Regions from separate parts of the Bacillus sp. NP247 genome, predicted to be linked through region 1. Evidence: a T-box and tRNA genes for the amino acid it is inferred to sense, from the RefSeq annotation. Region 1 holds a T-box; the other regions hold tRNA genes.
What was found. A T-box is a leader RNA that pairs with one kind of tRNA and senses whether it is charged. The one in region 1 lies ahead of leuS (leucine--tRNA ligase), so its partner is inferred to be a tRNA-Leu.

Region 2: it has a tRNA-Leu gene. The T-box ahead of leuS (leucine--tRNA ligase) is inferred to sense a tRNA for this amino acid. The anticodon was not compared.
Region 3: it has a tRNA-Leu gene. The T-box ahead of leuS (leucine--tRNA ligase) is inferred to sense a tRNA for this amino acid. The anticodon was not compared.

What each region holds. Positions count from the first base shown of each region.
Region 1 covers NZ_CP076653.1:1,952,790-1,963,845, reverse strand. Annotated here, with positions in the region: gene KPL75_RS10345 (cation:proton antiporter) at 1-1,168, shown strand, start outside; gene KPL75_RS10340 (MDR family MFS transporter) at 1,357-2,550, shown strand; T-box leader at 2,602-2,820, shown strand; gene leuS (leucine--tRNA ligase) at 2,886-5,294, shown strand; gene KPL75_RS10330 (GNAT family N-acetyltransferase) at 5,322-5,750, opposite strand; gene KPL75_RS27675 (VrrB protein) at 5,910-6,986, shown strand; gene KPL75_RS10320 (pyrophosphohydrolase domain-containing protein) at 7,031-7,453, opposite strand; gene KPL75_RS10315 (hypothetical protein) at 7,703-7,888, opposite strand; gene KPL75_RS10310 (Ger(x)C family spore germination protein) at 7,982-9,061, opposite strand; gene KPL75_RS10305 (spore germination protein) at 9,037-10,131, opposite strand; gene KPL75_RS10300 (spore germination protein) at 10,148-11,056, opposite strand, start outside.
Region 2 covers NZ_CP076653.1:3,415,274-3,422,983, forward strand. Annotated here, with positions in the region: rRNA gene KPL75_RS17750 (23S ribosomal RNA) at 1-2,165, shown strand, start outside; rRNA gene rrf (5S ribosomal RNA) at 2,267-2,382, shown strand; tRNA gene KPL75_RS17760 (tRNA-Val) at 2,388-2,463, shown strand; tRNA gene KPL75_RS17765 (tRNA-Tyr) at 2,472-2,555, shown strand; tRNA gene KPL75_RS17770 (tRNA-Gln) at 2,568-2,642, shown strand; tRNA gene KPL75_RS17775 (tRNA-Lys) at 2,647-2,722, shown strand; tRNA gene KPL75_RS17780 (tRNA-Leu) at 2,738-2,818, shown strand; tRNA gene KPL75_RS17785 (tRNA-Gly) at 2,848-2,922, shown strand; tRNA gene KPL75_RS17790 (tRNA-Leu) at 2,939-3,027, shown strand; tRNA gene KPL75_RS17795 (tRNA-Arg) at 3,031-3,104, shown strand; tRNA gene KPL75_RS17800 (tRNA-Pro) at 3,115-3,188, shown strand; tRNA gene KPL75_RS17805 (tRNA-Ala) at 3,204-3,276, shown strand; tRNA gene KPL75_RS17810 (tRNA-Ser) at 3,295-3,387, shown strand; tRNA gene KPL75_RS17815 (tRNA-Ser) at 3,448-3,540, shown strand; tRNA gene KPL75_RS17820 (tRNA-Met) at 3,565-3,641, shown strand; tRNA gene KPL75_RS17825 (tRNA-Asp) at 3,644-3,719, shown strand; tRNA gene KPL75_RS17830 (tRNA-Phe) at 3,729-3,804, shown strand; tRNA gene KPL75_RS17835 (tRNA-Thr) at 3,819-3,891, shown strand; tRNA gene KPL75_RS17840 (tRNA-Trp) at 3,898-3,968, shown strand; tRNA gene KPL75_RS17845 (tRNA-Ile) at 3,979-4,055, shown strand; tRNA gene KPL75_RS17850 (tRNA-Asn) at 4,063-4,137, shown strand; tRNA gene KPL75_RS17855 (tRNA-Glu) at 4,139-4,210, shown strand; gene KPL75_RS17860 (CBS domain-containing protein) at 4,341-4,760, shown strand; gene KPL75_RS17865 (DUF3965 domain-containing protein) at 5,230-6,381, shown strand; gene KPL75_RS17870 (hypothetical protein) at 6,622-6,954, opposite strand; gene KPL75_RS17875 (SH3 domain-containing protein) at 6,960-7,710, opposite strand, start outside.
Region 3 covers NZ_CP076653.1:3,191,731-3,202,786, reverse strand. Annotated here, with positions in the region: gene KPL75_RS16830 (YebC/PmpR family DNA-binding transcriptional regulator) at 1-428, opposite strand, end outside; gene KPL75_RS16825 (DUF3884 family protein) at 1,177-1,497, shown strand; tRNA gene KPL75_RS16820 (tRNA-Leu) at 1,707-1,788, opposite strand; tRNA gene KPL75_RS16815 (tRNA-Cys) at 1,799-1,869, opposite strand; tRNA gene KPL75_RS16810 (tRNA-Gly) at 1,884-1,958, opposite strand; tRNA gene KPL75_RS16805 (tRNA-Gln) at 1,964-2,038, opposite strand; tRNA gene KPL75_RS16800 (tRNA-His) at 2,103-2,178, opposite strand; tRNA gene KPL75_RS16795 (tRNA-Trp) at 2,198-2,271, opposite strand; tRNA gene KPL75_RS16790 (tRNA-Tyr) at 2,281-2,364, opposite strand; tRNA gene KPL75_RS16785 (tRNA-Thr) at 2,375-2,450, opposite strand; tRNA gene KPL75_RS16780 (tRNA-Phe) at 2,465-2,540, opposite strand; tRNA gene KPL75_RS16775 (tRNA-Asp) at 2,551-2,626, opposite strand; tRNA gene KPL75_RS16770 (tRNA-Met) at 2,630-2,706, opposite strand; tRNA gene KPL75_RS16765 (tRNA-Val) at 2,731-2,806, opposite strand; tRNA gene KPL75_RS16760 (tRNA-Glu) at 2,812-2,886, opposite strand; tRNA gene KPL75_RS16755 (tRNA-Ser) at 2,906-2,997, opposite strand; tRNA gene KPL75_RS16750 (tRNA-Asn) at 3,000-3,074, opposite strand; rRNA gene rrf (5S ribosomal RNA) at 3,083-3,198, opposite strand; rRNA gene KPL75_RS16740 (23S ribosomal RNA) at 3,299-6,220, opposite strand; rRNA gene KPL75_RS16735 (16S ribosomal RNA) at 6,367-7,918, opposite strand; gene KPL75_RS16730 (YgzB family protein) at 8,366-8,722, shown strand; gene perR (peroxide-responsive transcriptional repressor PerR) at 8,786-9,214, opposite strand; gene bcp (thioredoxin-dependent thiol peroxidase) at 9,513-9,968, opposite strand; gene KPL75_RS16715 (potassium channel family protein) at 10,025-10,429, opposite strand; gene KPL75_RS16710 (ABC transporter permease) at 10,502-11,056, opposite strand, start outside.

The DNA.
Region 1 (11,056 bases):
AATCCTCGCTGCAAAGTTAAAGTTCTCGATTATTCCGTTTCTCATTATACTCGGTATGCTAGTGGGGCCTCATGCCCCAGATTTAGGGCTTATCGATTTAAGGTTTATTGAAAGCGGAGAAGTTATTTCCTTCCTCGGCCGTGTTGGCGTCATATTCCTCCTATTCTATTTAGGTTTAGAATTCTCAATAAAGAAATTAATTAAATCAGGAAAGTCGATTGCTTTTGGGGGAAGTGTTCATATATCGCTTAATTTCATATTAGGTTTGCTTTATGGATATATAATGGGTTTCCCCTTATTAGAAACATTAATTATTGCAGGGATCATAACAATTTCCTCGAGTGCAATTGTTGCAAAAGTAATTGTTGATTTAAGAAGATCTGGTAATAAAGAGACTGAGCTAATTTTAGGAATCATTATGTTTGATGATATCTTTTTAGCTGTATATTTGTCAGTTGTTTCAGGATTAGTACTCGGAGGTGCAACGTCATTTGTAGGTGCTCTTACATCTGTTTTAATCGCAGTAGGGTATATGTTACTATTCTTTATAATCGCTCGAAAAGCTACGCCGTTCCTAAATAAAGTATTAGATATTTCGTCTAATGAAATTTTTATTATCGTGATATTCGCTATTTTATTCTTTGTGGCTGGTTTTTCAGAAACGATTCATGTTGCTGAGGCGATTGGGGCTTTATTGTTAGGACTCGTCTTTTCAGAAACAGAGCATAGTGATCGAATCGAGCATCTCGTCGTCCCGTTTCGTGATTTCTTTGGAGCTATATTTTTCTTCAGCTTCGGTTTAAGTATAGATCCGTTTTCGCTTGGAGGAGCAGTATGGTTGGCATTAGGAGCAGTTTTCATTACTCTCATCGGTAATTTTATCGCTGGAATGGCTGCGGGACGTAAAGCAGGGTTATCACATAAGGCATCTACGAATATCGGATTAACGCTTGTATCACGAGGTGAATTCTCCATTATTGTCGCGAATATTGGAATTGCGGGCGGCTTAATGGCAACGATTAAACCATTCTCAGCTCTATACGTTTTAATATTGGCATCGTTAGGTCCTTTATTAACGAAGGAGTCTGGGAGAATATATTCCTTACTAGACAAAATATTTAAATGGAGTGCTAAAGAACGTGCAAAAAGTAAAAAGGAAGTCGGGTAACTCTATAAGGGAACGATTCCATTATTTATAGATTAAAATGTTACAAATAGGATTAGAATAAATTCTAATCGTATTTGTGCTATTATCTGAATTTCATCAACTATTAATCAGTTGCCTTCCTATTTAAAAACGACTACAATTTTACTGTTATATATATGAACGAAAAAAAGAGAATAGGAGGGGAGACTATGCCAAGGAAAGTATGGCTATTAGTAGCTGGGATGATTATTAATGTCACGGGTGCTTCTTTTTTATGGCCTTTTAATACAATTTACTTACATGATAGTTTAGGGAAATCTTTATCAGTAGCCGGAATGGTATTAATGATCAACTCGCTTACTGGTGTAATCGGAAACTTGCTCGGCGGTGTTTTATTTGATAAATGGGGCGGTTATAAATCAATTTTAGTAGGGATTGTCATTACACTCGTATCAATTTTAGGTCTTGTGTTCTTCCACGGATGGCCGTTATATGTTGTGTGGCTAGCATTAATCGGCTTCGGTTCTGGAATGGTCTTCCCATCGATGTATGCGATGGTTGGTACGGTTTGGCCAGAAGGCGGAAGACGAGCGTTTAATGCGATGTATGTTGGACAAAACGTCGGTATTGCAATTGGAACGGCATGTGGTGGTTTAGTTGCATCGTATCGTTTTGATTATATTTTCTTAGCGAACTTTATTTTATACTTTGTTTTCTTCTTAATTGCTTTTATTGGATTCCGTGGTATGGAAGATAAAAAAGAGTCAGGAGTGCAAAAGGAAATCGAAACGAAAAAAGGGTGGACGCTTACACCTGGATTCAAAGCACTTCTTATTGTGTGTGTAGCATATGCTTTATGCTGGGTTACATACGTACAGTGGCAAGGTGCAATTGCAACGCATATGCAAGAATTAAATATTAGCCTTCGTCACTATAGTTTATTATGGACGATAAACGGAGCGATGATTGTTTGTGCGCAGCCGCTCGTTAGTATGCTAATTCGCTGGATGAAGCGTTCTTTAAAGCAACAAATTATGATTGGAATTATCATTTTTGCGGCGTCGTTTATTGTTTTAAGTCAAGCGCAGCAATTTACGATGTTTCTCGTTGCGATGGTGACATTAACAATTGGTGAATTATTCGTATGGCCGGCAATTCCGACCATTGCAAATATACTTGCGCCGAAAGATAAGTTAGGATTTTATCAAGGCGTTGTAAATAGCGCAGCGACTGTAGGGAAAATGTTCGGACCGGTCGTTGGCGGAGCGATTGTTGACTTATACAATATGGAAGTATTGTTTATTGCGATCATGGTAATGCTTGTAGTAGCACTTATTGCAACGAGTATTTATGATAGACGAGTAAAAGTAGAAGAAACAGTTGAAGAAAAAATTGCAGTTTAGTTTGACGGAACATGCAACATGTTTTAGAATATATTTAATTAACTCATATTTGTAATAACAGTGAGAAGGAGTAGTAGTAATAGAAGCTGGTTTAGAGAGTTGACGGTCGGTGCAAGTCAATCCACGTTTCGTTATGAACTCGCCTTTGAGTTGCAGTTGTGAAATCATTAGTAGCAATTGCCGTTAATCCACGTTACGGATCTAAGCGAATGTATTTATTACATTAATTTAGGGTGGTACCGCGGGAATCTATAACCTCTCGTCCCTTTCTAGGGATGAGAGGTTTTTTGTATTTTGGGCGGTGAAAATAAATGGAATTTCAAGGAGGGTATCTCATGAGCTTTAATCATCAAGAAATTGAGAAGAAGTGGCAAGGTCATTGGGAGGAGAATAAAACATTCCGTACGCCAGATGAGACGGAAAAACCAAAATTTTATGCACTAGATATGTTCCCATATCCATCAGGTGCAGGCTTACACGTAGGGCATCCAGAAGGATATACAGCGACAGATATTTTATCTCGTATGAAGCGTATGCAAGGGTATAACGTTCTTCATCCAATGGGATGGGATGCATTCGGTCTTCCAGCAGAGCAATATGCACTTGATACTGGAAACAGCCCAGCAGAATTTACAGAGCTTAATATTAATACGTTCCGTAATCAAATTAAAGCATTAGGTTTCTCTTACGATTGGGATCGTGAAGTAAATACAACAGATCCAACCTACTACAAGTGGACACAATGGATCTTCCTAAAACTATTTGAAAAAGGTTTAGCTTACGTTGATGAAGTACCTGTAAACTGGTGCCCAGCACTTGGTACAGTACTTGCGAATGAAGAAATAATTGACGGTAAGAGTGAGCGTGGTGGACATCCAGTTGAGCGTCGTCCGATGAGACAGTGGATGTTAAAAATTACAGCTTACGGAGATCGTCTATTAGAAGATCTAGATGAGCTTGATTGGCCAGAAAGCTTAAAAGACATGCAACGTAACTGGATCGGTCGTTCTGAAGGTGCAGAAGTACACTTCAACATCGATGGTACAGATGAGAAATTCACAGTTTTCACAACGCGTCCTGATACACTATTTGGTGCAACATACTGTGTACTTGCTCCAGAGCATGCGCTTGTTGCTGAAATTACAACTGCAGAACAAAAAGAAGCTGTAGAAGCTTACATTAATTCTGTAAAAATGAAGAGTGATCTAGAGCGTACAGAACTTGCGAAAGAGAAAACTGGTGTATTCACTGGTGCTTACGCAGTTAACCCAGTAAATGGTGAGAAATTACCAATCTGGATCGCTGATTATGTTCTTGCAACTTATGGAACAGGTGCTGTAATGGCAGTTCCAGCTCACGATGAGCGTGACTATGAATTCGCATCAGTATTCAATCTTCCAATGAAGGAAGTTGTAAAAGGCGGAGACATTACGAAAGAAGTGTACACAGGTGATGGTGCACACGTAAACTCAGCATTCCTTGATGGATTAAATAAAGAAGAAGCAATTGTGAAAATGATTGAATGGCTTGAAGTAACAAGTGCAGGAAATCAAAAAGTAACGTACCGTCTACGTGACTGGTTATTTAGCCGTCAACGTTACTGGGGTGAGCCAATTCCAGTAATCCATTGGGAAGATGGCACAATGACAGCTGTGAAAGAAGAAGAATTACCATTAGTTCTTCCGAAAACAGAAAACATCCGTCCTTCAGGTACAGGTGAATCACCACTTGCAAATATTGAAGAGTGGGTAAATGTTGTTGATCCTGAAACTGGTAAAAAAGGTCGTCGTGAAACAAATACAATGCCACAATGGGCTGGTAGTTGCTGGTACTACCTACGCTACATCGATCCAAACAATAACGAAGCACTTGTAGATCCTGAAAAAGTAAAACAATGGCTTCCAGTTGATATTTATATCGGCGGAGCAGAGCACGCTGTACTTCACTTACTGTATGCTCGTTTCTGGCATAAAGTATTATATGATATCGGTGTAGTTCCAACGAAAGAACCGTTCCAACAATTGTTCAACCAAGGTATGATCTTAGGTGAAAATAACGAGAAAATGAGTAAATCAAAAGGTAACGTTGTAAATCCTGATGATATTGTAGCAAGCCACGGTGCAGATACACTTCGTCTATACGAAATGTTCATGGGACCATTAGATGCTTCAATCGCTTGGTCTGAAAATGGTCTTGACGGAGCTCGTCGTTTCCTAGACCGTGTATGGCGCCTATTCATTCAAGATAATGGTGAATTAAGTGAGAAAATCACTGATGCACCAAATAAAGAGCTTGAAAAAGCTTACCACCAAACAGTGAAGAAAGTAACAGAAGACTATGCAGAGCTTCGCTTCAACACAGCGATTTCTCAAATGATGGTATTCATCAACGATGCATACAAAGCTGAGACACTTCCGAAAGAATATGTAGAAGGTTTCGTGAAAATGATTGCACCAGTTGCACCTCATATCGGGGAAGAACTTTGGAGCAAGCTTGGATACAATGAAACAATCACATATGCAAGCTGGCCAACATTTGATGAGTCTAAACTTGTAGAAGATGAAGTTGAAATCGTTGTTCAAATCATGGGCAAAGTTCGTGCAAAATTAACAATGAGTAAAGACGCATCAAAAGAAGAAATGGAACAACTTGCACTTGAGGAAATCAAAGAACAAATTGAAGGAAAAACAGTTCGTAAAGTAATTGTCGTTCCTGGTAAACTTGTTAACGTTGTTGCAAACTAATTAATTATTAATAAAAGCTCAGAGCGTTTATGCTCTGAGCTTTTTTATGTGAAAAATAATCTCAGGATCACCTTCATCTAAGTTTTCGATCATTCCACTACGCATAAATCCATTCGCTTTAAAAACTTTTTGCATATTTGTATTCGATTCGTTCGTTGAAGAAAATATTTTTTGAGTAGGAAAATGCCTTAACATATATGAGATTAATGAGCTTGCATGACCTTGTCTTCTTTTCGTTGGCGAAACAATGATTAATGAGAGGAAAGTAGAACCAAAGAAATTTGTATCGTATGTTAGAAAACCAGAAATGGAATTGTCCTCTTTTGCAATTATGCAGTTTCCTTCATCGATAGCATGTTTAATATAATTTCGTCTACTATCGTCTCCGATTACAGCGACATCTATATGTAAGATTGAATCTAAATCATCAATTGAAGCTTTTGCTACGTTCTCCAACGAAAACGCCTCCTTTGAAAAAAATAATCAGTTAATTTAGTTTATCATGAATGAAGAACGAAGAAAAAGGTGCGGAATTCCCATATAGACAAACACCTATTCTTCTATAGGAAATATGATAAAAAAGGTAGGTTAAATTGAGCAGAAGAGGTGAAAGGAATGAAAGGGATGGACAATAATGCACCACATAGTTTCTTCGGAGGTGGATCGGATAGTTATGGACAAATGATGTTCATGGGCGGAGATGGTCAACACGGATATGGCGGAATCCCAAGTTGGATGGGAGGAGATGGTCAACACGGATATGGTGGAATCCCAAGTTGGATGGGAGGAGCAGCTGGAGGATTTCCGACGTCAGTGGCTGGAGCACAGACAGGAATTCCGACATTGGTAGGAGGAGCACAAGGAGGAGTGCCTGTAGGCATGCCAACTACATTTCCATCTTTCGTAGGAGGAGCACAAGGAGGAGTACCTGTAGGTATGCCAACTACATTTCCATCTGTTGTGGGAGGCGTACAAACAGGATTTCCTGTAACAACTGGCGTCGGTGTTGTAGCTGGTGTCGGCGGCGTTCCTCAAGGTGTTCACGGTCATCATGTGCACCACGGTCATCATCAACATCATGGCCATCAACAGCATCACGGTCATCATATGCACCACGGTCATCATCAACATCATGGCCATCATCAACAGCACCATGGTCATCAACAACAAGTACATCACCAAGGCCACCACCAAATTCATCCGCAGGCTGTTCTTTATCAAACTCATCAAACTCATCATGGTCACCACGGTCAACATCATCACCACGGTCAACATCATCACCACGGTCAACATCATCACCACGGTCAACAGCACCACCACGGTCAACATCATCACCAAGGCCACCATCAGCAACAAGTACATCACCAAGGTCATCATCAAATTCACCCGCAGGCTGTCCTTTATCAAACTCATCAAGGTCAACACCATCACCAAGGCCAACATCATCACCAGGGTCAACATCATCACCAGGGTCAACATCATCACCAAGGTCAACACCATCACCAAGGTCAACACCATCACCAAGGCCAACACCAACATCAAGGTCAACAACAACATCAAGGTCAACAACAATACCAACAGTATCAGCAGCAACAACAGCCTTGGGCAGGTGGAATTGGAGCAGGAACGGCAGCAGGAGCAGCAGCTGGTACTGCAGGAGCAGCTGGACACGCGGGACACGTGGGTCATTAATAGGCCAAAGGAAAAAAGACATAATAAAAAACTGCTAGGAGATCCTAGCAGTTTTTTTCCGCCTCTTGACGTTGGCGTTCAATTTCCGCACGAAGTTGTGGTTCCGGTGCTTGCCATCCTTCTGGTTTCATAATTTTGCCGTCGCCCTCGCGGAATCGAGGCTTTCCATCAGGGAATAGTTTTGCCATGTTAGCATTGTTTACAATTTCGAATCCTTTATCTGGACGTACGCCCATTTCTGCAAACGTTCCGAATGCAAAGTAAATAAGGTCAATAAGTGCATCATATTGATCTTCAACAGTTGTGGCTTCTAGAAATTCTTCTAGCTCTTCTTGCATAAAGCTAGCACGAATTTTTGCACGCTCTTCTGTTAGTTTTGTTGGAGTACTTGTCACAGGATGTCCGAATTCTTCATGCATTTTTGCAACAAGTTCGTATCCTTTATCTAAACCTTTTTCGTTTGTCATGTTGTTTCATCCTTTCTTACGTTATGCCGAATTTTATCCCGCATTAACGGGCAGTAAGACTCCCACCTCAAAAGTCGCAAATGCGAGGAAGCGAGGTGGGAGATAACTGCCCGTAAAAGCCCGATTGGTCAAGGCTAATAATCAGTGGGGAATGGACAAAATCCCCACTGATTAAAGTTTCACTTTATTGTAACATAAGGTAGTTATTAAATAAAAAGAACATCTTATGAGAAATAAGATGTTCGCTCGTTATTCTTCTTTCTTAATTAAAACGGATAAAATAAGATCGATGCCAAATATTCCGATGAGTAGCATTGGTATAACTACAAGTAAATAACGTGTGAAAGAAACATTTTTTAAGTATGTATGAGCAAATAAAAAGACGCCGAGAAATAAAATACCATTTAAAATAGGTTTTACTAATTTTTTAGACATAAGCTCCCCCGTGAATATCTTTTCTATCTATATTTGGTAATAAAAAACTCCTCTCTCCGTTGTATCATGCTGGAGAGAGGAGTTCAATCATTATCATTCAATTACACCAGAATTTGTAATGTTGACAGTGTATTTCACTTTAATTGGAACATCTTTATACATTTTTCGCCACTCTTCTAATTTGAATGAGCGATAATGTTCTTTATATCTTGCACCAAGGCCGAGCGGATCCACATTTAAAGATTTAAACTGTTTAATTAGTTTGTTAGCTGTTGCATCTAATTGTTTTTCAACCGATTTTTCTATTTTTTGTGTATTCTTTTTATTGTCTAAGTTGAACTGTTTAGATAGTTCTTGAATACGCGCTTCTAGTTTGACGTGTATGAAAAATGATGGTTTCCCGTTTTCTATATTTACTTGGTAAGTTGGGACGGATCGAATGTTATTAATGATTGTGTATCCAGAGTTTGCTTTAAATTCATGTGAATCTAATCGGTGTTTTTCCAATAAGCCTTTAAAGGCAAACATATCATGATAATTAATTTTGCCAATATATTTATCTCCTTTTAAAAGGCCGATGCCAGTAATTTTTATTTTATCTTTATCTTTTTTGAGAATTGGTAAATAGGAATCTTGGCCTTCACGATAATATCGATAGGCTCCTAGATGTAGATTGTCAGTAGGTAAAGGGCCTGTTTGCATATTATGGTCTAACATTTTCTTTATATAAATGGCAACGTTAGATGATGTTGTATATTTACCTTTTAGTAAGTCCATCCCAGTTCCTTCTAATAGACCGACATACATTGAGTTCCCGATGTTCACATCTCGAATTAATGTGTCAAAGGAAGTAGATAATCCTTTTTTAGCAATTCTTGTAGTAAATAGAGCAACACGCATTTGTCCGCTGGCAAATGGTTGAGAAGACTCTAAAGATGTGTCTGCTTTTACTTGTTTTACTGCGTTTCCTACTCCTTCAAAGACTTGAACTTTATTACCTTTTTTCTGTATAGGACAAACGAATGTGACTTTTACTTTATTATCTTTTGCTGTATCAAAAACAGTCCCTTGAATTAGGTTGACATCATCGATAATATTTTTTTGTAAGCAACCAGTTAGACTGAAGATGCTAATACAAGAAAGAAGAATTAATTTTCTTTTGATTTTTTCCATTTTCTTTTCACCCACACAATAATAAATAGAATTGGGATGTATATGTAAATAAGCCAAAAACTAACTTTTGATGCATTACTAATAAAATTATTAATATCATGTCTGTTCGTTAAAAGCTCTGAAACAATGAGGGTAATGAGCAAAAAAGTAATTAAAACACCTCTTTGTTTTACACGAAATACTTCGTGTGTTCCTCTTGTCGCAGCCCATAAAGGAAGAATGAAGCTTGTAACAATAACGAGAGCGTAAGCTGAGATTGCAATGTACTCTAGCCTTTCTATGAAAGGAAGTTGGATTACTTGGGTCATGGAAAGTTGTGACCATATTGTTTTTGATAATTGTTTTTCACTAAAAAACGAAAAAGCTAAAAGTGTACTAAATAAATATAGAAGGTTTGAAAATAGTGCTCCGTATTGAGCGAATTTATGAGATTGCTTAGGATTTTTCACAAATGGATAAATCATAAGATAAATCTCAAACCCTGTCATACTGTAGATTGACAGCTGGGCGGCTTTTAAAATATCTGAAAAAGAATGTGTGAAAATAGGTAGTAAATTAGGCCAATGTGAGTATTTCAAAACGAATAGGCTAAGAAATAAATATCCCAATGTACCACCAACAGAGATGACGCAAATACCAGTAATTACACGAAATCCAGAAGAAATAATGTAATAGCTAACTAAGCATAAAAAGAGTGTTAACATCCAAGTTGAAGCGGTAGGAAACATCCACACTTGAATAATTTCAACGTATGTTCGAATGACAGAAATGCTGACGGTTAAAAAATAGGCTATAAAGATGAGATTAATGCCGTTTCCTAGCCATTTTCCAAACGTTTGTCGCTGTAAATCAATTAAATTTCCATTTGTTTCTTTTAACAAGAAATACATCATCCATAGGAGAATATGAATGATGATCCCTGTGATGAGAACTCCTATCCAACCGTCATATCCAGCAGCCTTAGCAATAATACGGGCAAACCCAAGGACGCCGGCACCGAATTGTGCACCGTGAACTAAAAAGAAAACGAAGACGGGTGATATTTGGTGTTCTGCTTTAATTTTACTCATCGATGCACCTCATTTCTTAATCATCAAAATCTGACGTATGTTTCGTAGAAATTCCATTAGTTGCTTTCTTTACGTGTTGCGGTCTTGCTTGAACATCTCGTGTATCAATCATTGTTAATGGAAAACGAATCCAAGAATCTTTAAAGGATTGTTGTCTCGTTGGATAAAAGAGAGCGTACGGCTTACGTAAAGAAGTAAGTCTAAACAAATGGGTAAATAAAAAGATAAATCCAAGAGAGATACCAAATAGACCACCTATTTCTGCAAATGCGAGAAATGGGAAACGTAGTAAACGAACGGCGTTTCCCATTTTATAAATGGGCGTAATAAAGGAAGCTAACGCTGATAAGGCAACGATAATTAATAAAATATTACTCGTTAAACCAGCTTGCACGGACGCTTGCCCGATTACGATACCGCCTACAATACCGAGTGTTTGTCCGACTTTCATCGGTAACCTTGCCCCAGCTTCTCTTAATAAATCAATTGCAAGCTCTAAAAAGAGTGCTTCAATTAAAGGGGGAAACGGTACTTGTGCCCTTGATAAAATCAAAGTTTCAAGTAAATCACTTGGAATGAGTTCATAATGATAATTTAAAACTGCAACGTATAATGGTGTAGCACAAATTGAGAATAGAACAGCGATCAATCTTAAAATCCTTGAGAATGTAGCGTACAGCCAAGAAACGTTATAGTCTTCTGGCGAAATGAAAAAATCGAAATATGATACAGGTGTTAATAGGACACTCGGAGAACCATCAACAAAAATAGCTATTTTCCCATCAATAAGTGCTTTTGTGACTCTATCAGTGCGTTCTGTATTTATATAGAGAGGGAAAATTGACTTTTCACCCATTAATTCTTGTATATAAGCACTATCATTAATTTGATCATATTCAAGAGCGCGTAATGATTCCTCTAGAAA
Region 2 (7,710 bases), 1.5 Mb from region 1:
GGTAACACTGAATGGAGGCCCGAACCCACGCACGTTGAAAAGTGCGGGGATGAGGTGTGGGTAGCGGAGAAATTCCAATCGAACCTGGAGATAGCTGGTTCTCCCCGAAATAGCTTTAGGGCTAGCCTTAAGTGTAAGAGTCTTGGAGGTAGAGCACTGATTGAACTAGGGGTCCTCATCGGATTACCGAATTCAGTCAAACTCCGAATGCCAATGACTTATCCTTAGGAGTCAGACTGCGAGTGATAAGATCCGTAGTCAAGAGGGAAACAGCCCAGATCGCCAGCTAAGGTCCCAAAGTGTGTATTAAGTGGAAAAGGATGTGGAGTTGCTTAGACAACTAGGATGTTGGCTCAGAAGCAGCCACCATTTAAAGAGTGCGTAATAGCTCACTAGTCGAGTGACTCTGCGCCGAAAATGTACCGGGGCTAAATACACCACCGAAGCTGCGAATTGATACCAATGGTATCAGTGGTAGGGGAGCGTTCTAAGTGCAGTGAAGTCAGACCGGAAGGACTGGTGGAGCGCTTAGAAGTGAGAATGCCGGTATGAGTAGCGAAAGACGGGTGAGAATCCCGTCCACCGAATGCCTAAGGTTTCCTGAGGAAGGCTCGTCCGCTCAGGGTTAGTCAGGACCTAAGCCGAGGCCGACAGGCGTAGGCGATGGACAACAGGTTGATATTCCTGTACCACCTCTTTATCGTTTGAGCAATGGAGGGACGCAGAAGGATAGAAGAAGCGTGCGATTGGTTGTGCACGTCCAAGCAGTTAGGCTGATAAGTAGGCAAATCCGCTTATCGTGAAGGCTGAGCTGTGATGGGGAAGCTCCTTATGGAGCGAAGTCTTTGATTCCCCGCTGCCAAGAAAAGCTTCTAGCGAGATAAAAGGTGCCTGTACCGCAAACCGACACAGGTAGGCGAGGAGAGAATCCTAAGGTGTGCGAGAGAACTCTGGTTAAGGAACTCGGCAAAATGACCCCGTAACTTCGGGAGAAGGGGTGCTTTCTTAACGGAAAGCCGCAGTGAATAGGCCCAAGCGACTGTTTAGCAAAAACACAGGTCTCTGCGAAGCCGTAAGGCGAAGTATAGGGGCTGACACCTGCCCGGTGCTGGAAGGTTAAGGAGAGGGGTTAGCGTAAGCGAAGCTCTGAACTGAAGCCCCAGTAAACGGCGGCCGTAACTATAACGGTCCTAAGGTAGCGAAATTCCTTGTCGGGTAAGTTCCGACCCGCACGAAAGGTGTAACGATTTGGGCACTGTCTCAACCAGAGACTCGGTGAAATTATAGTACCTGTGAAGATGCAGGTTACCCGCGACAGGACGGAAAGACCCCGTGGAGCTTTACTGTAGCCTGATATTGAATTTTGGTACAGTTTGTACAGGATAGGCGGGAGCCATTGAAACCGGAGCGCTAGCTTCGGTGGAGGCGCTGGTGGGATACCGCCCTGACTGTATTGAAATTCTAACCTACGGGTCTTATCGACCCGGGAGACAGTGTCAGGTGGGCAGTTTGACTGGGGCGGTCGCCTCCTAAAGTGTAACGGAGGCGCCCAAAGGTTCCCTCAGAATGGTTGGAAATCATTCGTAGAGTGCAAAGGCATAAGGGAGCTTGACTGCGAGACCTACAAGTCGAGCAGGGACGAAAGTCGGGCTTAGTGATCCGGTGGTTCCGCATGGAAGGGCCATCGCTCAACGGATAAAAGCTACCCCGGGGATAACAGGCTTATCTCCCCCAAGAGTCCACATCGACGGGGAGGTTTGGCACCTCGATGTCGGCTCATCGCATCCTGGGGCTGTAGTCGGTCCCAAGGGTTGGGCTGTTCGCCCATTAAAGCGGTACGCGAGCTGGGTTCAGAACGTCGTGAGACAGTTCGGTCCCTATCCGTCGTGGGCGTAGGAAATTTGAGAGGAGCTGTCCTTAGTACGAGAGGACCGGGATGGACGCACCGCTGGTGTACCAGTTGTTCTGCCAAGGGCATAGCTGGGTAGCTATGTGCGGAAGGGATAAGTGCTGAAAGCATCTAAGCATGAAGCCCCCCTCAAGATGAGATTTCCCATAGCGTAAGCTAGTAAGATCCCTGAAAGATGATCAGGTTGATAGGTTCGAGGTGGAAGCATGGTGACATGTGGAGCTGACGAATACTAATAGATCGAGGACTTAACCATATAATATGAAGCAATGTTATCTAGTTTTGAAAGAATATAAAAAACTTATTGACCTTTAAAAGTGAATGAGTTACAATCATTCTTGTCTTAAATGAATATAGTCTGGTAATGATGGCAGAGAGGCCACACCCGTTCCCATACCGAACACGGAAGTTAAGCTCTCTAGCGCCGATGGTAGTTGGGACCTTGTCCCTGTGAGAGTAGGACGTTGCCAGGCAAAATGGAGGATTAGCTCAGCTGGGAGAGCACCTGCCTTACAAGCAGGGGGTCGGCGGTTCGATCCCGTCATCCTCCACCATATATGTCGGAGGGGTAGCGAAGTGGCTAAACGCGGCGGACTGTAAATCCGCTCCTTCGGGTTCGGCAGTTCGAATCTGCCCCCCTCCACCATTTCTTAATTATTGGGCTATAGCCAAGCGGTAAGGCAACGGACTTTGACTCCGTCATGCGCTGGTTCGAATCCAGCTAGCCCAGCCATTAAGAGCCATTAGCTCAGTTGGTAGAGCATCTGACTTTTAATCAGAGGGTCGAAGGTTCGAATCCTTCATGGCTCACCATTTTCAATAAAATATGCGGGTGTGGCGGAATTGGCAGACGCACTAGACTTAGGATCTAGCGCCTTTGGCGTGGGGGTTCGACTCCCTTCACCCGCACTTTTAAAAAAATATATCATACATGTCTTGCGGAAGTAGTTCAGTGGTAGAATACAACCTTGCCAAGGTTGGGGTCGCGGGTTCGAATCCCGTCTTCCGCTCCAATTTTCAGTATGATATGCCGGGGTGGCGGAACAGGCAGACGCACAGGACTTAAAATCCTGCGGTGGGTGACCACCGTGCGGGTTCGACCCCCGCCCTCGGCACCATATGCGCCCGTAGCTCAATTGGATAGAGCGTTTGACTACGGATCAAGAGGTTAGGGGTTCGACTCCTCTCGGGCGCGCTTTTATTAACGGGAAGTGGCTCAGCTTGGTAGAGCACCTGGTTTGGGACCAGGGGGTCGCAGGTTCAAATCCTGTCTTCCCGATTTTCCCAAAAACATGGGGCCTTAGCTCAGCTGGGAGAGCGCCTGCCTTGCACGCAGGAGGTCAGCGGTTCGATCCCGCTAGGCTCCACTTTATTTTTTATATGTCGGAGGTATACCCAAGTTCGGCTGAAGGGATCGGTCTTGAAAACCGACAGGCGGCGAGAGTCGCGCGGGGGTTCGAATCCCTCTACCTCCTCCATTTTTTTAAAAAGTGGTTTAGTACATATAAAAATGAATAAGATATTAATTTTTCCTTCATGGAGGTATACCCAAGTTCGGCTGAAGGGATCGGTCTTGAAAACCGACAGGCGGCGAGAGTCGCGCGGGGGTTCGAATCCCTCTACCTCCTCCATTTATTTTTAAAACATAATATCGTCGCGGGGTGGAGCAGTACGGTAGCTCGTCGGGCTCATAATCCGAAGGTCGCAGGTTCAAATCCTGTCCCCGCAACCAATGGTCCCGTGGTGTAGTGGTTAACATGCCTGCCTGTCACGCAGGAGATCGCCGGTTCGACCCCGGTCGGGACCGCCATTTTATGTTGGCTCGGTAGCTCAGTCGGTAGAGCAGAGGACTGAAAATCCTCGTGTCGGCGGTTCGATTCCGTCCCGAGCCACCATTTTTTTAAATTATGCCGGCTTAGCTCAATTGGTAGAGCAACTGACTTGTAATCAGTAGGTTGGGGGTTCAAGTCCTCTAGCCGGCATCATTTAGGGGCATAGTTTAAAGGTAGAACTGAGGTCTCCAAAACCTCCAGTGTGGGTTCGATTCCTACTGCCCCTGTAAAGTATATGGGCCTATAGCTCAGCTGGTTAGAGCGCACGCCTGATAAGCGTGAGGTCGATGGTTCGAGTCCATTTAGGCCCACCATATATATTCCGCAGTAGCTCAGTGGTAGAGCTATCGGCTGTTAACCGATCGGTCGTAGGTTCGAGTCCTACCTGCGGAGCCATGGCCCGTTGGTCAAGTGGTTAAGACACCGCCCTTTCACGGCGGTAACACGGGTTCGAATCCCGTACGGGTCATAAAAAAAGAGTCAGCAATATGCTGACTCTTTTTTATTATGTATAAGCCTCTTTTTATCACCTTATTTTCCTGAAATAAATAAAGGGATTTAGGAAAAGCTATGGTATGTATTAAAAGGAGGAGATGAAAATGACACAAGTTAGAGAACTTATGAGTACTCATATCGTACATTGTACACCATTAGACAATGTATATGAGGCAGCTGTAAAAATGAAGGAAGAATCGGTTGGATTGATTCCTGTTATTGAAAATAAACAAGTTGTTGGGCTTGTTACTGATCGAGACTTAGTTGTTCGTGGGATTGCTGAAAAACATCCTGGATCTAATCAAATTACAAATGTAATGACAACAAACATTGTTTCAGTTTCTCCAGATGATTCTATTGAAAAAGCTACAGAATTAATGGCACAATATCAAATTAGACGGTTACCGGTAGTTGAGAGCGGTCAACTTGTTGGGATGCTAGCACTAGGGGATTTAGCTATAAGAGAATCAGCAGATGATCAAGCAGGCTTTGCTTTAAGTGAAATCTCGGAGCATACGGAATAAAGTAAAACTTTAATTAGCGGGAGTCTTACTGCCCGAAAAGAGCGAGATAAATTACGTATAAAAATCAGATACATTATTCTAGTATATATGGATTAAACTGATATGTTAGCATGATGTATCTGAGACATTATATAATAAGTGTAGAGTCAATATTTTTGACAGTTTTTTTAAATTTGTCATTCCTAATTTTTAATAAGAGAAAAAATGATATACTGAGAGATATAAGTATTATGATAGATTTTGAATATAACAATATTTATTATTAATGATGTAATAATGAATTAATATTTCCTATGTAGATAAAGTGAAACTTTAATTATTGGGGTCCATCCCCCAATAATTATTAGTTGAACCAATCGGGCTTTTACGGGCAGTTTTATCTCCCACCTAACTTCCTCGCATTCGCCGAATTTTGAGGTGGGAGTCTTACTGCTCGAAAATAGCGGGATAAAAAGGGAAGGGGAATTATATGAGGGATGTACAGGGCGATCCAAATTGGAATTTGGTTACAGATACATATATAGAACCAAATAATTTCGCTGAGTTATTTTCTTTACTTGTACCTTGTCATCCAAAAGGTGAAGGGAAAGAGCGAACTATATTAGTATGGAAAGAAAAAGAATTTTATAAAGAAGAAAATTTAGCGTCATTTATCGTATATGGCATGAATAGAGTAAAGAATTTACCGCAGTTTCATAAAGATGAAATTCCAACTCTAGTACGTATTCTTCGTCTATGTCAAGAGATTGGTTGGTATGAAGAGGCAAATGCTTTTATGGTAACCCAAGGGCTAGATGAATTTGTCCAAACTTCATTGGAGTATGAAACATGGGATCTTTTGACGAAAGCAGTTGCTTTAAACTATTTAATTATTAAATATCGTATTGGTGAATTAACAGCTGAGGATGTAGAAATTTGGAATCGAGTTAAATTTAACGAGAAATGTATAACAGATTGTAAACACCTATTATCTCATAAAGAAGTGTTGGAATTTACATTCTTTTATATGTGTAAGCGAGCAAAAACACTATCAAAAGAACAATTAAATAGTGATATGATGAGTCTAGCAATGTATTGTAATACTTTTGTGTATGATTTATATACACATGACTTATTACGAAAGTATCGTAAGTGTACAGATTTCCTATCATATTATGGACCTAGTCAAGCAGTTTTAGCTTGTCAAAGAGCTGTACTTTCTCAAATTTCCGATCGATTAGACCCTTTAAAGACAACTCATGTAGATGATTATTTATATGTGATGAAAGAAATGATGGAGCATATGACGATAGGGGTAATGGATCGGTATGGTCATTTTATTGGAAAGTTACTATCATATGTACCATTTTTCGAAATGATCCAAGTTCCACAGCATGCATATTATTGTGAAGAATTACTGTATATTTGTAAGGGAATTGAATACAAAGAAGAAATACTACGCAATTATATATTTATACAATTACATGATTGTTTACCATCATTCTTTAAACTATTTCTTAAAAATAAGCGTTATGCAACGATTCATGATATTCTTTTCTATTGGTGCGACGATGAACAAAGAATGAGCTTAGAGAAAAAATATAATCTTAGTTTCATTTATGAAAAATATGCTTGTGGATAAACCGTATTTTACATATTAAAAATTAATATAAATTAAAAAGGATCTCAAGTTTATGTGAGATCCTTTTTTGTTAGTAAAACAAGGAGAAAGTAACTAAGATAAGAAATAACATTCCATAAAGGAGAAATTGTGAAGTATAACTTCCTTGTATACCAAAAAAAGTATTCATTTTTTTATATAAATTCAATATATATTTCATTGGATTATCTTTGAAAGATTGGTACACAGTGTCTCCTCTTTCTAAGCTTCTTGTTCATGTTTTTGGTTATTAGGGACATTAACGTATCTAGCTAGGAATAATAAGACACCTATAAAGAATACAGGAAGTACAGTAGATAAATAAAAACCATTACTAATTATATTTGTTATAAGAGCACTCAAAAGAAAAATTGCATTATAAATATGGGCAATTTTTTGTTTTAGCCGCATTTGTAATGCTTCCATAATGATTTCTAAAGCAACAAAAGCAATAATAATAGATAAAAATACAGTGTTCGTATTATAAATGATTAAACAACAGATTAAACCTAAAAAGGCCAGGTATTCAATAAAGAGAGGTATATTGCGTGGCATATAATTTACCTAACTAAATATGGCAGTGGGTTCACTGCATTTGTTTTTTCAAAATTCCATTCCCCATTATGTAATTCAAAATGGAGATGTTGCCCGTATGAATGACCTGTGTTTCCCATATGACCTACTAATTGTCCAGTTTGTACTTGATCACCAGCTTGTACAGTGCGATCCTTCATATGAGCATAAACTGTTGTATATAATTTCCCATTTATTTGATGGGCGATGAACACGACATTGCCGTAGCTAGCCGAATAATAAGATTTCACAACTTTACCTGCAGCAGCAGCTTGAATAGAGACATTTCCTTGTGCTGCTATATCTATACCATAATGCATTTGCTCCCAGCGCATATCAAAAGTGGAGCTGATTTTCCCTTGAGTAGGGAATTTGAAAACTGCTGGAATTGATGCAGGTTGAGCTGTTTTAGCTTGTGCTTGATTTTGATTTTGCGCTACATAGTGTTTCGCTACATATCCGTATCCTGTGCCAAAACGAATTTTATACCAAGTACCTACCGTTTCTACTACTTGTACTTGTGTACCATTTTGTAATGAGCCAAGTAGAGTGCTACTTGTACTAGCGTTGCTACGTACATTTAATTTTGGTGTTGCAACAGTATAGGAAGGAGAACCTTGTACAGTTACACCTTTTACTAGAGGTGTGGATCCATTAGATACAAATGTTTTTTGTACGTATCCAATTTGACCGTTATGTAATATTTTGTACCAATCCCCTTGTTCACCTTGAATGGTA
Region 3 (11,056 bases), 1.2 Mb from region 1:
GTTTTACCTTCAAGACCGATAACAGCTGTCGCATCAAACATGTAAGCTACAGAACCGTTTACACCCATGTTACCACTGTTTTTGCTAAATGCAGCTCGTACATCTGCTGCAGTACGGTTTACGTTATTTGTCAGTGTATCTACAATTACCATAGATCCGTTTGGTCCAAAGCCTTCATAACGAAGCTCGTCATAGTTTTCTTCTGAACCGCCTTTTGCCTTTTCAATCGCACGGTCAATAATTGTTCTTGGCACGTTGTATGTTTTCGCACGTTCTAATACAACTCTTAACGTTTGGTTTGATTCTGGATCTGGCTCGCCTTGTTTTGCTGCCACATAAATTTCACGTCCAAATTTCGCGTATATACGGCTTGTATTTGCATCCTTTGATGCTTTTTTTTCTTTAATATTGTTCCATTTACGGCCCATACTTTCCACTCTCTTTCCCGTTTTAAATCTACATAAAAATATTAATATAAAATATAATGTGTATTCAACACATTTTTAAAAGAAATATAAAAATTTCATTTTTGATTCATATTACAGACATAATATAAATCACTATCATTTTGTTCTTTCGACAAGTTATATTATACATGAATTCCTAAGTTTATTACGAATTTTAGAATCACGTAGCATAATTTAACAAAAAAGACTCTAACATTTCTATTAGAGTCTTTTTTAAGTCACCGATACCGATGGTCGGGGTCGAACCGACACTCCCGAAGGAACACAATTTTGAGTCTTTTTAGGTGACATTTATATAGAGTGCTACCTTTTAAATCCTTTATTTTAAAGCATTTAAAAAATTTTGAGCTTCTTTAAACATGATAAATTAAAATGAAACGGAGCCAAAATGGAATCATATTAAATAACTGACACCTTTTACTTTCATTCCTCTCCCTTGATTAAGTTCATCATATTTCATTTATTACTGTGATGATTTATTTTATTATTTCTTGCTAAACAATAAGAAAGACAGGGCAAAGCTGCCCTGTCCTTTTAAAGATTTGTTATGTAGTATGTTATGAACTGTTCATTATCAAACTAAAGTTATTCCTTTTCATTCCTCTACTAATCCCATAATATTTCCTTAATTACTTTCTATTGCTGTATAATTAAAATAGGAAAAATTTTCTTGTAATTCAAAAATTTGAAGGAAGGATGAGGGAGAATTATGACACATTCAAATGAGAAAAAATCACATGGTTTTAAAGGAATAGGAGAGAAGTTAAACCCAACTATCTATCAAGTGAGATTCATAAAATTGGATGGGCCAATTCAATTTGAGTCGTTTCCTAAATTAAAGGAATTAGGGGACTGGTTGAGTACTTCAACGCAAATGTGGTCGTGCCACTCAACTATGTACAAGTACAACAGAGAAGAGTTTGAAAAGAAGTTTTTGGAAATTACGAAATTACCAGCTGATAATGTGGTAATTTCAACTGGTGGTATCGGATTTAACTTCATGTCACCAGGGTGGAGAGATTCTCTCTAGAGTGCTCGAAAAAATTCTTGTATATGTAATATTCTACTGAAATTTTATCCTTTTAGTACTTCATAGTTTCTTCCAACTGTATCTAAAGTTCGTCGCTTACTCACCGCACACTAACCCAACGCACTATTAGTGCTTATTTTGTAGTGTGAAGAAAACACAAAAAAGCTCTACACAATTAGTGTAGAGCCTTGATGTTAAGCCGTTCGTGATACCGATGGTCGGGGTCGAACCGACACTCCCGAAGGAACACGATTTTGAGTCGTGCGCGTCTGCCAATTCCGCCACATCGGCATAATAAGAAAGGCGGCAACCGGATTTGAACCGGTGGTAAAGGTTTTGCAGACCTCTGCCTTACCACTTGGCTATGCCGCCATATGAAGTTAAAATGGAGCGGAAGACGGGATTCGAACCCGCGACCCCAACCTTGGCAAGGTTGTATTCTACCACTGAACTACTTCCGCAAAAATGGCTGGGCTAGCTGGATTCGAACCAGCGCATGACGGAGTCAAAGTCCGTTGCCTTACCGCTTGGCTATAGCCCACCGAAGTTTTACTTAATTATATGTAAGTATCCATTAATTTATTTGTAATTTTTAAAAATAAAAATGGGGCGACTGATGGGAATTGAACCCACGAATGCCGGAGCCACAATCCGGTGCGTTAACCACTTCGCCACAACCGCCATGTTGTGTTTATATATTTGGCAGGGGCAGTAGGAATTGAACCCACACTGGAGGTTTTGGAGACCTCAGTTCTACCTTTAAACTATGCCCCTATGTAAATATGGTGGAGGGGGGCAGATTCGAACTGCCGAACCCGAAGGAGCGGATTTACAGTCCGCCGCGTTTATCCACTTCGCTACCCCTCCGAAACTTACATGGTGCCGGCTAGAGGACTTGAACCCCCAACCTACTGATTACAAGTCAGTTGCTCTACCAATTGAGCTAAGCCGGCATATTTTATTAAAATGGTGGCTCGGGACGGAATCGAACCGCCGACACGAGGATTTTCAGTCCTCTGCTCTACCGACTGAGCTACCGAGCCTTATTAAAAATGGCGGTCCCGACCGGGGTCGAACCGGCGATCTCCTGCGTGACAGGCAGGCATGTTAACCACTACACCACGGGACCATTTGGTTGCGGGGACAGGATTTGAACCTGCGACCTTCGGGTTATGAGCCCGACGAGCTACCGTACTGCTCCACCCCGCGATAATATTATTCATATAATTTATATGGTGGAGGATGACGGGATCGAACCGCCGACCCCCTGCTTGTAAGGCAGGTGCTCTCCCAGCTGAGCTAATCCTCCAAAAGTGGTGACCCGTACGGGATTCGAACCCGTGTTACCGCCGTGAAAGGGCGGTGTCTTAACCACTTGACCAACGGGCCAAATATTATAAATTGCTTATGGCGGAGAGCAAGGGATTCGAACCCTTGATACGCTTGTGACGTATACACGATTTCCAATCGTGCTCCTTCGGCCAACTCGGACAGCTCTCCAATGGCTCCGCAGGTAGGAATCGAACCTACGACCGATCGGTTAACAGCCGATAGCTCTACCGCTGAGCTACTGCGGAATAATATTGCCTGGCAACGTCCTACTCTCACAGGGACAAGGTCCCAACTACCATCGGCGCTAGAGAACTTAACTTCCGTGTTCGGTATGGGAACGGGTGTGACCTCTCTGCCATCATTACCAGACTATATTCGCTTGAGACAAACATTATTATACTTGATTCACTTAGAAAGTCAACAAGTTTTTTATATTCTCTCAAAACTAGATAACGTTGCTTCATATTATATGGTTAAGTCCTCGATCTATTAGTATTCGTCAGCTCCACATGTCACCATGCTTCCACCTCGAACCTATCAACCTGATCATCTTTCAGGGATCTTACTAGCTTACGCTATGGGAAATCTCATCTTGAGGGGGGCTTCATGCTTAGATGCTTTCAGCACTTATCCCTTCCGCACATAGCTACCCAGCTATGCCCTTGGCAGAACAACTGGTACACCAGCGGTGCGTCCATCCCGGTCCTCTCGTACTAAGGACAGCTCCTCTCAAATTTCCTACGCCCACGACGGATAGGGACCGAACTGTCTCACGACGTTCTGAACCCAGCTCGCGTACCGCTTTAATGGGCGAACAGCCCAACCCTTGGGACCGACTACAGCCCCAGGATGCGATGAGCCGACATCGAGGTGCCAAACCTCCCCGTCGATGTGGACTCTTGGGGGAGATAAGCCTGTTATCCCCGGGGTAGCTTTTATCCGTTGAGCGATGGCCCTTCCATGCGGAACCACCGGATCACTAAGCCCGACTTTCGTCCCTGCTCGACTTGTAGGTCTCGCAGTCAAGCTCCCTTATGCCTTTGCACTCTACGAATGATTTCCAACCATTCTGAGGGAACCTTTGGGCGCCTCCGTTACACTTTAGGAGGCGACCGCCCCAGTCAAACTGCCCACCTGACACTGTCTCCCGGGTCGATAAGACCCGTAGGTTAGAATTTCAATACAGTCAGGGCGGTATCCCACCAGCGCCTCCACCGAAGCTAGCGCTCCGGTTTCAATGGCTCCCGCCTATCCTGTACAAACTGTACCAAAATTCAATATCAGGCTACAGTAAAGCTCCACGGGGTCTTTCCGTCCTGTCGCGGGTAACCTGCATCTTCACAGGTACTATAATTTCACCGAGTCTCTGGTTGAGACAGTGCCCAAATCGTTACACCTTTCGTGCGGGTCGGAACTTACCCGACAAGGAATTTCGCTACCTTAGGACCGTTATAGTTACGGCCGCCGTTTACTGGGGCTTCAGTTCAGAGCTTCGCTTACGCTAACCCCTCTCCTTAACCTTCCAGCACCGGGCAGGTGTCAGCCCCTATACTTCGCCTTACGGCTTCGCAGAGACCTGTGTTTTTGCTAAACAGTCGCTTGGGCCTATTCACTGCGGCTTTCCGTTAAGAAAGCACCCCTTCTCCCGAAGTTACGGGGTCATTTTGCCGAGTTCCTTAACCAGAGTTCTCTCGCACACCTTAGGATTCTCTCCTCGCCTACCTGTGTCGGTTTGCGGTACAGGCACCTTTTATCTCGCTAGAAGCTTTTCTTGGCAGCGGGGAATCAAAGACTTCGCTCCATAAGGAGCTTCCCCATCACAGCTCAGCCTTCACGATAAGCGGATTTGCCTACTTATCAGCCTAACTGCTTGGACGTGCACAACCAATCGCACGCTTCTTCTATCCTTCTGCGTCCCTCCATTGCTCAAACGATAAAGAGGTGGTACAGGAATATCAACCTGTTGTCCATCGCCTACGCCTGTCGGCCTCGGCTTAGGTCCTGACTAACCCTGAGCGGACGAGCCTTCCTCAGGAAACCTTAGGCATTCGGTGGACGGGATTCTCACCCGTCTTTCGCTACTCATACCGGCATTCTCACTTCTAAGCGCTCCACCAGTCCTTCCGGTCTGACTTCACTGCACTTAGAACGCTCCCCTACCACTGATACCATTGGTATCAATTCGCAGCTTCGGTGGTGTATTTAGCCCCGGTACATTTTCGGCGCAGAGTCACTCGACTAGTGAGCTATTACGCACTCTTTAAATGGTGGCTGCTTCTGAGCCAACATCCTAGTTGTCTAAGCAACTCCACATCCTTTTCCACTTAATACACACTTTGGGACCTTAGCTGGCGATCTGGGCTGTTTCCCTCTTGACTACGGATCTTATCACTCGCAGTCTGACTCCTAAGGATAAGTCATTGGCATTCGGAGTTTGACTGAATTCGGTAATCCGATGAGGACCCCTAGTTCAATCAGTGCTCTACCTCCAAGACTCTTACACTTAAGGCTAGCCCTAAAGCTATTTCGGGGAGAACCAGCTATCTCCAGGTTCGATTGGAATTTCTCCGCTACCCACACCTCATCCCCGCACTTTTCAACGTGCGTGGGTTCGGGCCTCCATTCAGTGTTACCTGAACTTCACCCTGGACATGGGTAGATCACCTGGTTTCGGGTCTACGACCACGTACTAAACGCCCTATTCAGACTCGCTTTCGCTGCGGCTCCGCCTCTTCAGCTTAACCTCGCACGGGATCGTAACTCGCCGGTTCATTCTACAAAAGGCACGCCATCACCCATTAACGGGCTCTGACTATTTGTAGGCACACGGTTTCAGGATCTCTTTCACTCCCCTTCCGGGGTGCTTTTCACCTTTCCCTCACGGTACTGGTTCACTATCGATCACTAGGGAGTATTTAGCCTTGGGAGATGGTCCTCCCAGATTCCGACGGAATTTCACGTGTTCCGCCGTACTCAGGATACATTCAAGAGAGAACGAAGTTTCGACTACGGGGTTGTTACCCTCTGTGACGGACCTTTCCAGGTCGCTTCGTCTACCTCGTTCCTTTGTAACTCCGTATAGAATGTCCTACAACCCCAAGAGGCAAGCCTCTTGGTTTGGGCTAGATTCCGTTTCGCTCGCCGCTACTCAGGAAATCGCATTTGCTTTCTCTTCCTCCAGGTACTTAGATGTTTCAGTTCCCTGGGTCTGTCTTCCATACCCTATGTATTCAGGTAAGGATACCATACCATTACGTATAGTGGGTTTCCCCATTCGGAAATCTTCGGATCAAAGCTTACTTACAGCTCCCCGAAGCATATCGGCGTTAGTCCCGTCCTTCATCGACTCCTAGTGTCAAGGCATCCACCGTGCGCCCTTTCTAACTTAACCAAACTAAAATTAAAAAAATATGAGCTACACTGTTATCTAGTTTTCAAAGAACATACATTTAAACTTGAGAGATAGTTCTCTCAAAACTGAACGAAACGAAACAAGTCAACGTTTATTGATGAACTGCGTTCATCAATTCTCCATAGAAAGGAGGTGATCCAGCCGCACCTTCCGATACGGCTACCTTGTTACGACTTCACCCCAATCATCTGTCCCACCTTAGGCGGCTGGCTCCATAAAGGTTACCCCACCGACTTCGGGTGTTACAAACTCTCGTGGTGTGACGGGCGGTGTGTACAAGGCCCGGGAACGTATTCACCGCGGCATGCTGATCCGCGATTACTAGCGATTCCAGCTTCATGTAGGCGAGTTGCAGCCTACAATCCGAACTGAGAACGGTTTTATGAGATTAGCTCCACCTCGCGGTCTTGCAGCTCTTTGTACCGTCCATTGTAGCACGTGTGTAGCCCAGGTCATAAGGGGCATGATGATTTGACGTCATCCCCACCTTCCTCCGGTTTGTCACCGGCAGTCACCTTAGAGTGCCCAACTTAATGATGGCAACTAAGATCAAGGGTTGCGCTCGTTGCGGGACTTAACCCAACATCTCACGACACGAGCTGACGACAACCATGCACCACCTGTCACTCTGCTCCCGAAGGAGAAGCTCTATCTCTAGAGTTTTCAGAGGATGTCAAGACCTGGTAAGGTTCTTCGCGTTGCTTCGAATTAAACCACATGCTCCACCGCTTGTGCGGGCCCCCGTCAATTCCTTTGAGTTTCAGCCTTGCGGCCGTACTCCCCAGGCGGAGTGCTTAATGCGTTAACTTCAGCACTAAAGGGCGGAAACCCTCTAACACTTAGCACTCATCGTTTACGGCGTGGACTACCAGGGTATCTAATCCTGTTTGCTCCCCACGCTTTCGCGCCTCAGTGTCAGTTACAGACCAGAAAGTCGCCTTCGCCACTGGTGTTCCTCCATATCTCTACGCATTTCACCGCTACACATGGAATTCCACTTTCCTCTTCTGCACTCAAGTCTCCCAGTTTCCAATGACCCTCCACGGTTGAGCCGTGGGCTTTCACATCAGACTTAAGAAACCACCTGCGCGCGCTTTACGCCCAATAATTCCGGATAACGCTTGCCACCTACGTATTACCGCGGCTGCTGGCACGTAGTTAGCCGTGGCTTTCTGGTTAGGTACCGTCAAGGTGCCAGCTTATTCAACTAGCACTTGTTCTTCCCTAACAACAGAGTTTTACGACCCGAAAGCCTTCATCACTCACGCGGCGTTGCTCCGTCAGACTTTCGTCCATTGCGGAAGATTCCCTACTGCTGCCTCCCGTAGGAGTCTGGGCCGTGTCTCAGTCCCAGTGTGGCCGATCACCCTCTCAGGTCGGCTACGCATCGTTGCCTTGGTGAGCCGTTACCTCACCAACTAGCTAATGCGACGCGGGTCCATCCATAAGTGACAGCCGAAGCCGCCTTTCAATTTCGAACCATGCAGTTCAAAATATTATCCGGTATTAGCCCCGGTTTCCCGGAGTTATCCCAGTCTTATGGGCAGGTTACCCACGTGTTACTCACCCGTCCGCCGCTAACTTCATAAGAGCAAGCTCTTAATCCATTCGCTCGACTTGCATGTATTAGGCACGCCGCCAGCGTTCATCCTGAGCCAGGATCAAACTCTCCAATAAAGTTAGTTTGTCTAGCATCTAAAAATAAAAATTGACGTTCACGTTGTTTGTTTCGTTCAGTTTTCAAAGAACTACTTCGCCGCTCAATTGCGACTTCCTTATGTTAACATCTTCGTTTTTCGATGTCAACTAAGTTTTTCAATTTCTTTTTTATCGTTTTCTGCGTTTCCGCATCAGCGACGTTTATTAATATATCACGCAGTATATATAGGGTCAATACTTTTTCTAAAAAAATTTCACATCCCGTTAAAAAGCTAAATTAACTATAGAAAAAAATTTACTACTCCTCTTTTATAGACACGCTTCTTCCACCTAATCTCTTTCTGTATTGCATCTTAAAAGAAAGTACTACTGTTCTTTAATAAGTGATAAATTTAATCATAGCCTTCGTTTTTGTAAAACATTCTAAATTGTGTGTTATATTATCCCTATAGGAGTGTGGTGGGAATGGGTATTAAATATTCGAACAAAATTAATAAAATCCGAACCTTTGCATTGAGTTTAGTATTTATCGGCCTCTTCATTGCATACTTAGGTGTCTTTTTTCGCGAAAACATCATTATTATGACAACCTTTATGATGGTTGGTTTTTTAGCTGTCATCGCTAGCACTGTTGTTTACTTTTGGATTGGTATGTTATCTACAAAAACGATACAAATTATTTGTCCAAGCTGCGATAAACCAACAAAAATGCTCGGTCGTGTCGACGCATGTATGCATTGCAATCAACCTTTAACACTTGATCAAAATCTAGAAGGAAAAGAATTTGATGAGAAATATAATAAGAAGAGCTATAAATCCTAAATAGTTATATATAATAAAGAAAGAGGTCGACGTATAGCCGTCAGCCTCTTTCTTTATTATATATTACGCCTTATGACACTCTGGACAAACGCCATAAATTTCTAAGCGATGACTATTAATAACGAAGCCTGTCGTTTTTGCAGCTTCCTCTTCAAGCTGTTCCAAGCCCCCATAAGGAAAATCAACAATCTTACCACATTTTTCGCAAATCACATGATAATGTTGACTTGTAACATAATCAAATCTACTTGAAGCGTCTCCATAAGTTAATTCCTTTACAAGTCCAACCTCTTTAAACACACGTAAGTTATTATAGACAGTTGCAACACTCATATTTGGAAACTTACCTTCTAATGCTTTATAAATGTCATCCGCTGTTGGGTGCGTCATAGATTCCACAAGGTACTCTAAAATAGCATGACGCTGCGGAGTAATGCGTACACCCGTATTTTTCAGCATTTCTAGCGCTTCTTTTAATTCTTCTTTGACCACCGTCATGCACCCCGATTCTATACGGATTATTATTTTATAATTCTTATAAGGAGTGTACTCCTTTTCTTATAAATCGTCAATATTTCTACTATAAGTATGTGGTTTATTTTTGTATATAGCCTTACTCTTATGTATCTTCCCCCATTACCTATACATTTACATAGAAAAAAGTGCGACATAATCGCACTTGGAATACTATCATCTGAGGAGGTATGCCCTACACTTTCACTTTATGTATCGCAAGAAAATATGTATAGACGCATGCCTTACATATGTATTTTTTCTCCTCATTAATGATTTATTTTATATAAGAAAGAACGTCCTCAATATGTCCTTTCACTTTCACTTTACGCCATTCTTTTACAAGTTCACCATCTTTATTGATAAGGAATGTAGAACGCTCGATTCCCATGTACTCTTTTCCAAAGTTCTTTTTCAACTTCCAAACATCGTACAATTCTGCTACTTTATGATCTTCATCTACTAAAAGTACAAATGGAAGTTCATGCTTCTCGATGAATTTCATATGTCTGTTCACCGAATCAGGGCTTACACCAAGGATGACCGTGTCCTTCTCTTGGAATAATCCATATGCATCACGAAAATCACATGCTTCAGTTGTACACCCTGGAGTCATATCTTTCGGGTAAAAATATAAAACTACATTTTCACCTCGGAAGTCAGCTAAGCGAATTTGTTCTCCGGTACTTCCCTCTAATGTGAATTCCGGTGCTATTTCTCCTACTGTGATCATTGTTATCACTCCTTTTCTTTTCTATTACTATTACTATTACTATAACAAATGCTACCTTATTTTTCATTGTCCATTACAGTCCTTACCACAAAGGCAAACGGTAATGTATATCCAATTAGCGCTTCTCCAATTGCAATCCATCTTCCGATTCCAATCGGAGCTATATCACCATATCCAACGGACAATAAAGTAACCGCGCTAAAATATAAACATATTTCGACGAGTTGAAAGGAGTGAGCACTTAGCTTATCCCCATCTTCTTTCAAAACTGCAAAACCCATTTCCTCTAGCACAACATAACTTAATCCAAACGCAATCAGTACCGTTGTATAAATTAAAAACAACGTAGCTAAATTGTACAGCGAAAAGAAACGATTGGAATTTGAATATGAACTCCATAATAATTGGACACTTCTCAAAATAGCGATTGCTGCAATTAATAGAATAAATCCCCATAACATGTCCTCCACCTCATTTTATATGTATGAGGACTACAGCTGATTTATCCCTTAGAAACGAACAAGCTTCTATAATTAATTCCCTGCACCACGATATCGTTTAACCCCTTGATTCCAGAGGGTAATTGCAATAGTAAAACAGATAACACCAACAATTGGCGTTGCGAAAGCATAGCTATTCCACTCTGTTTTTCTTAAAAAGTATGCTGCTGGATATACACCAACAAATGCAAACGGTAAAACGAACGTTAAAACAAAACGAATAACACGGTTATAAATATCAACAGGGTAGCGTCCATAATTCCCTATGTTATACATAAGCGGCATAATGGAACTTTTCGCATCCGACCAAAAGCCAAGACTTGCAAGCGTAACAAATATCCCGCCGTACACAAGTGCCCCTCCCCCTACCATAAATAGGAATAAGAAGAAATCATACCAGTAAAAAGATAATTGCAGCTCCATTGCTGCATAACCCATCACAATAATCCCCGTAATAGCTCCAATTAAAGATTCAAGTTCCATTCTTTCTAATATAATTTGAAATAAACTATGAATCGGTCTCGTTAATATACGGTCCATTTCTCCTTTAATAATGTAACGATCATTAAAGTCCCATATATTAAAGAA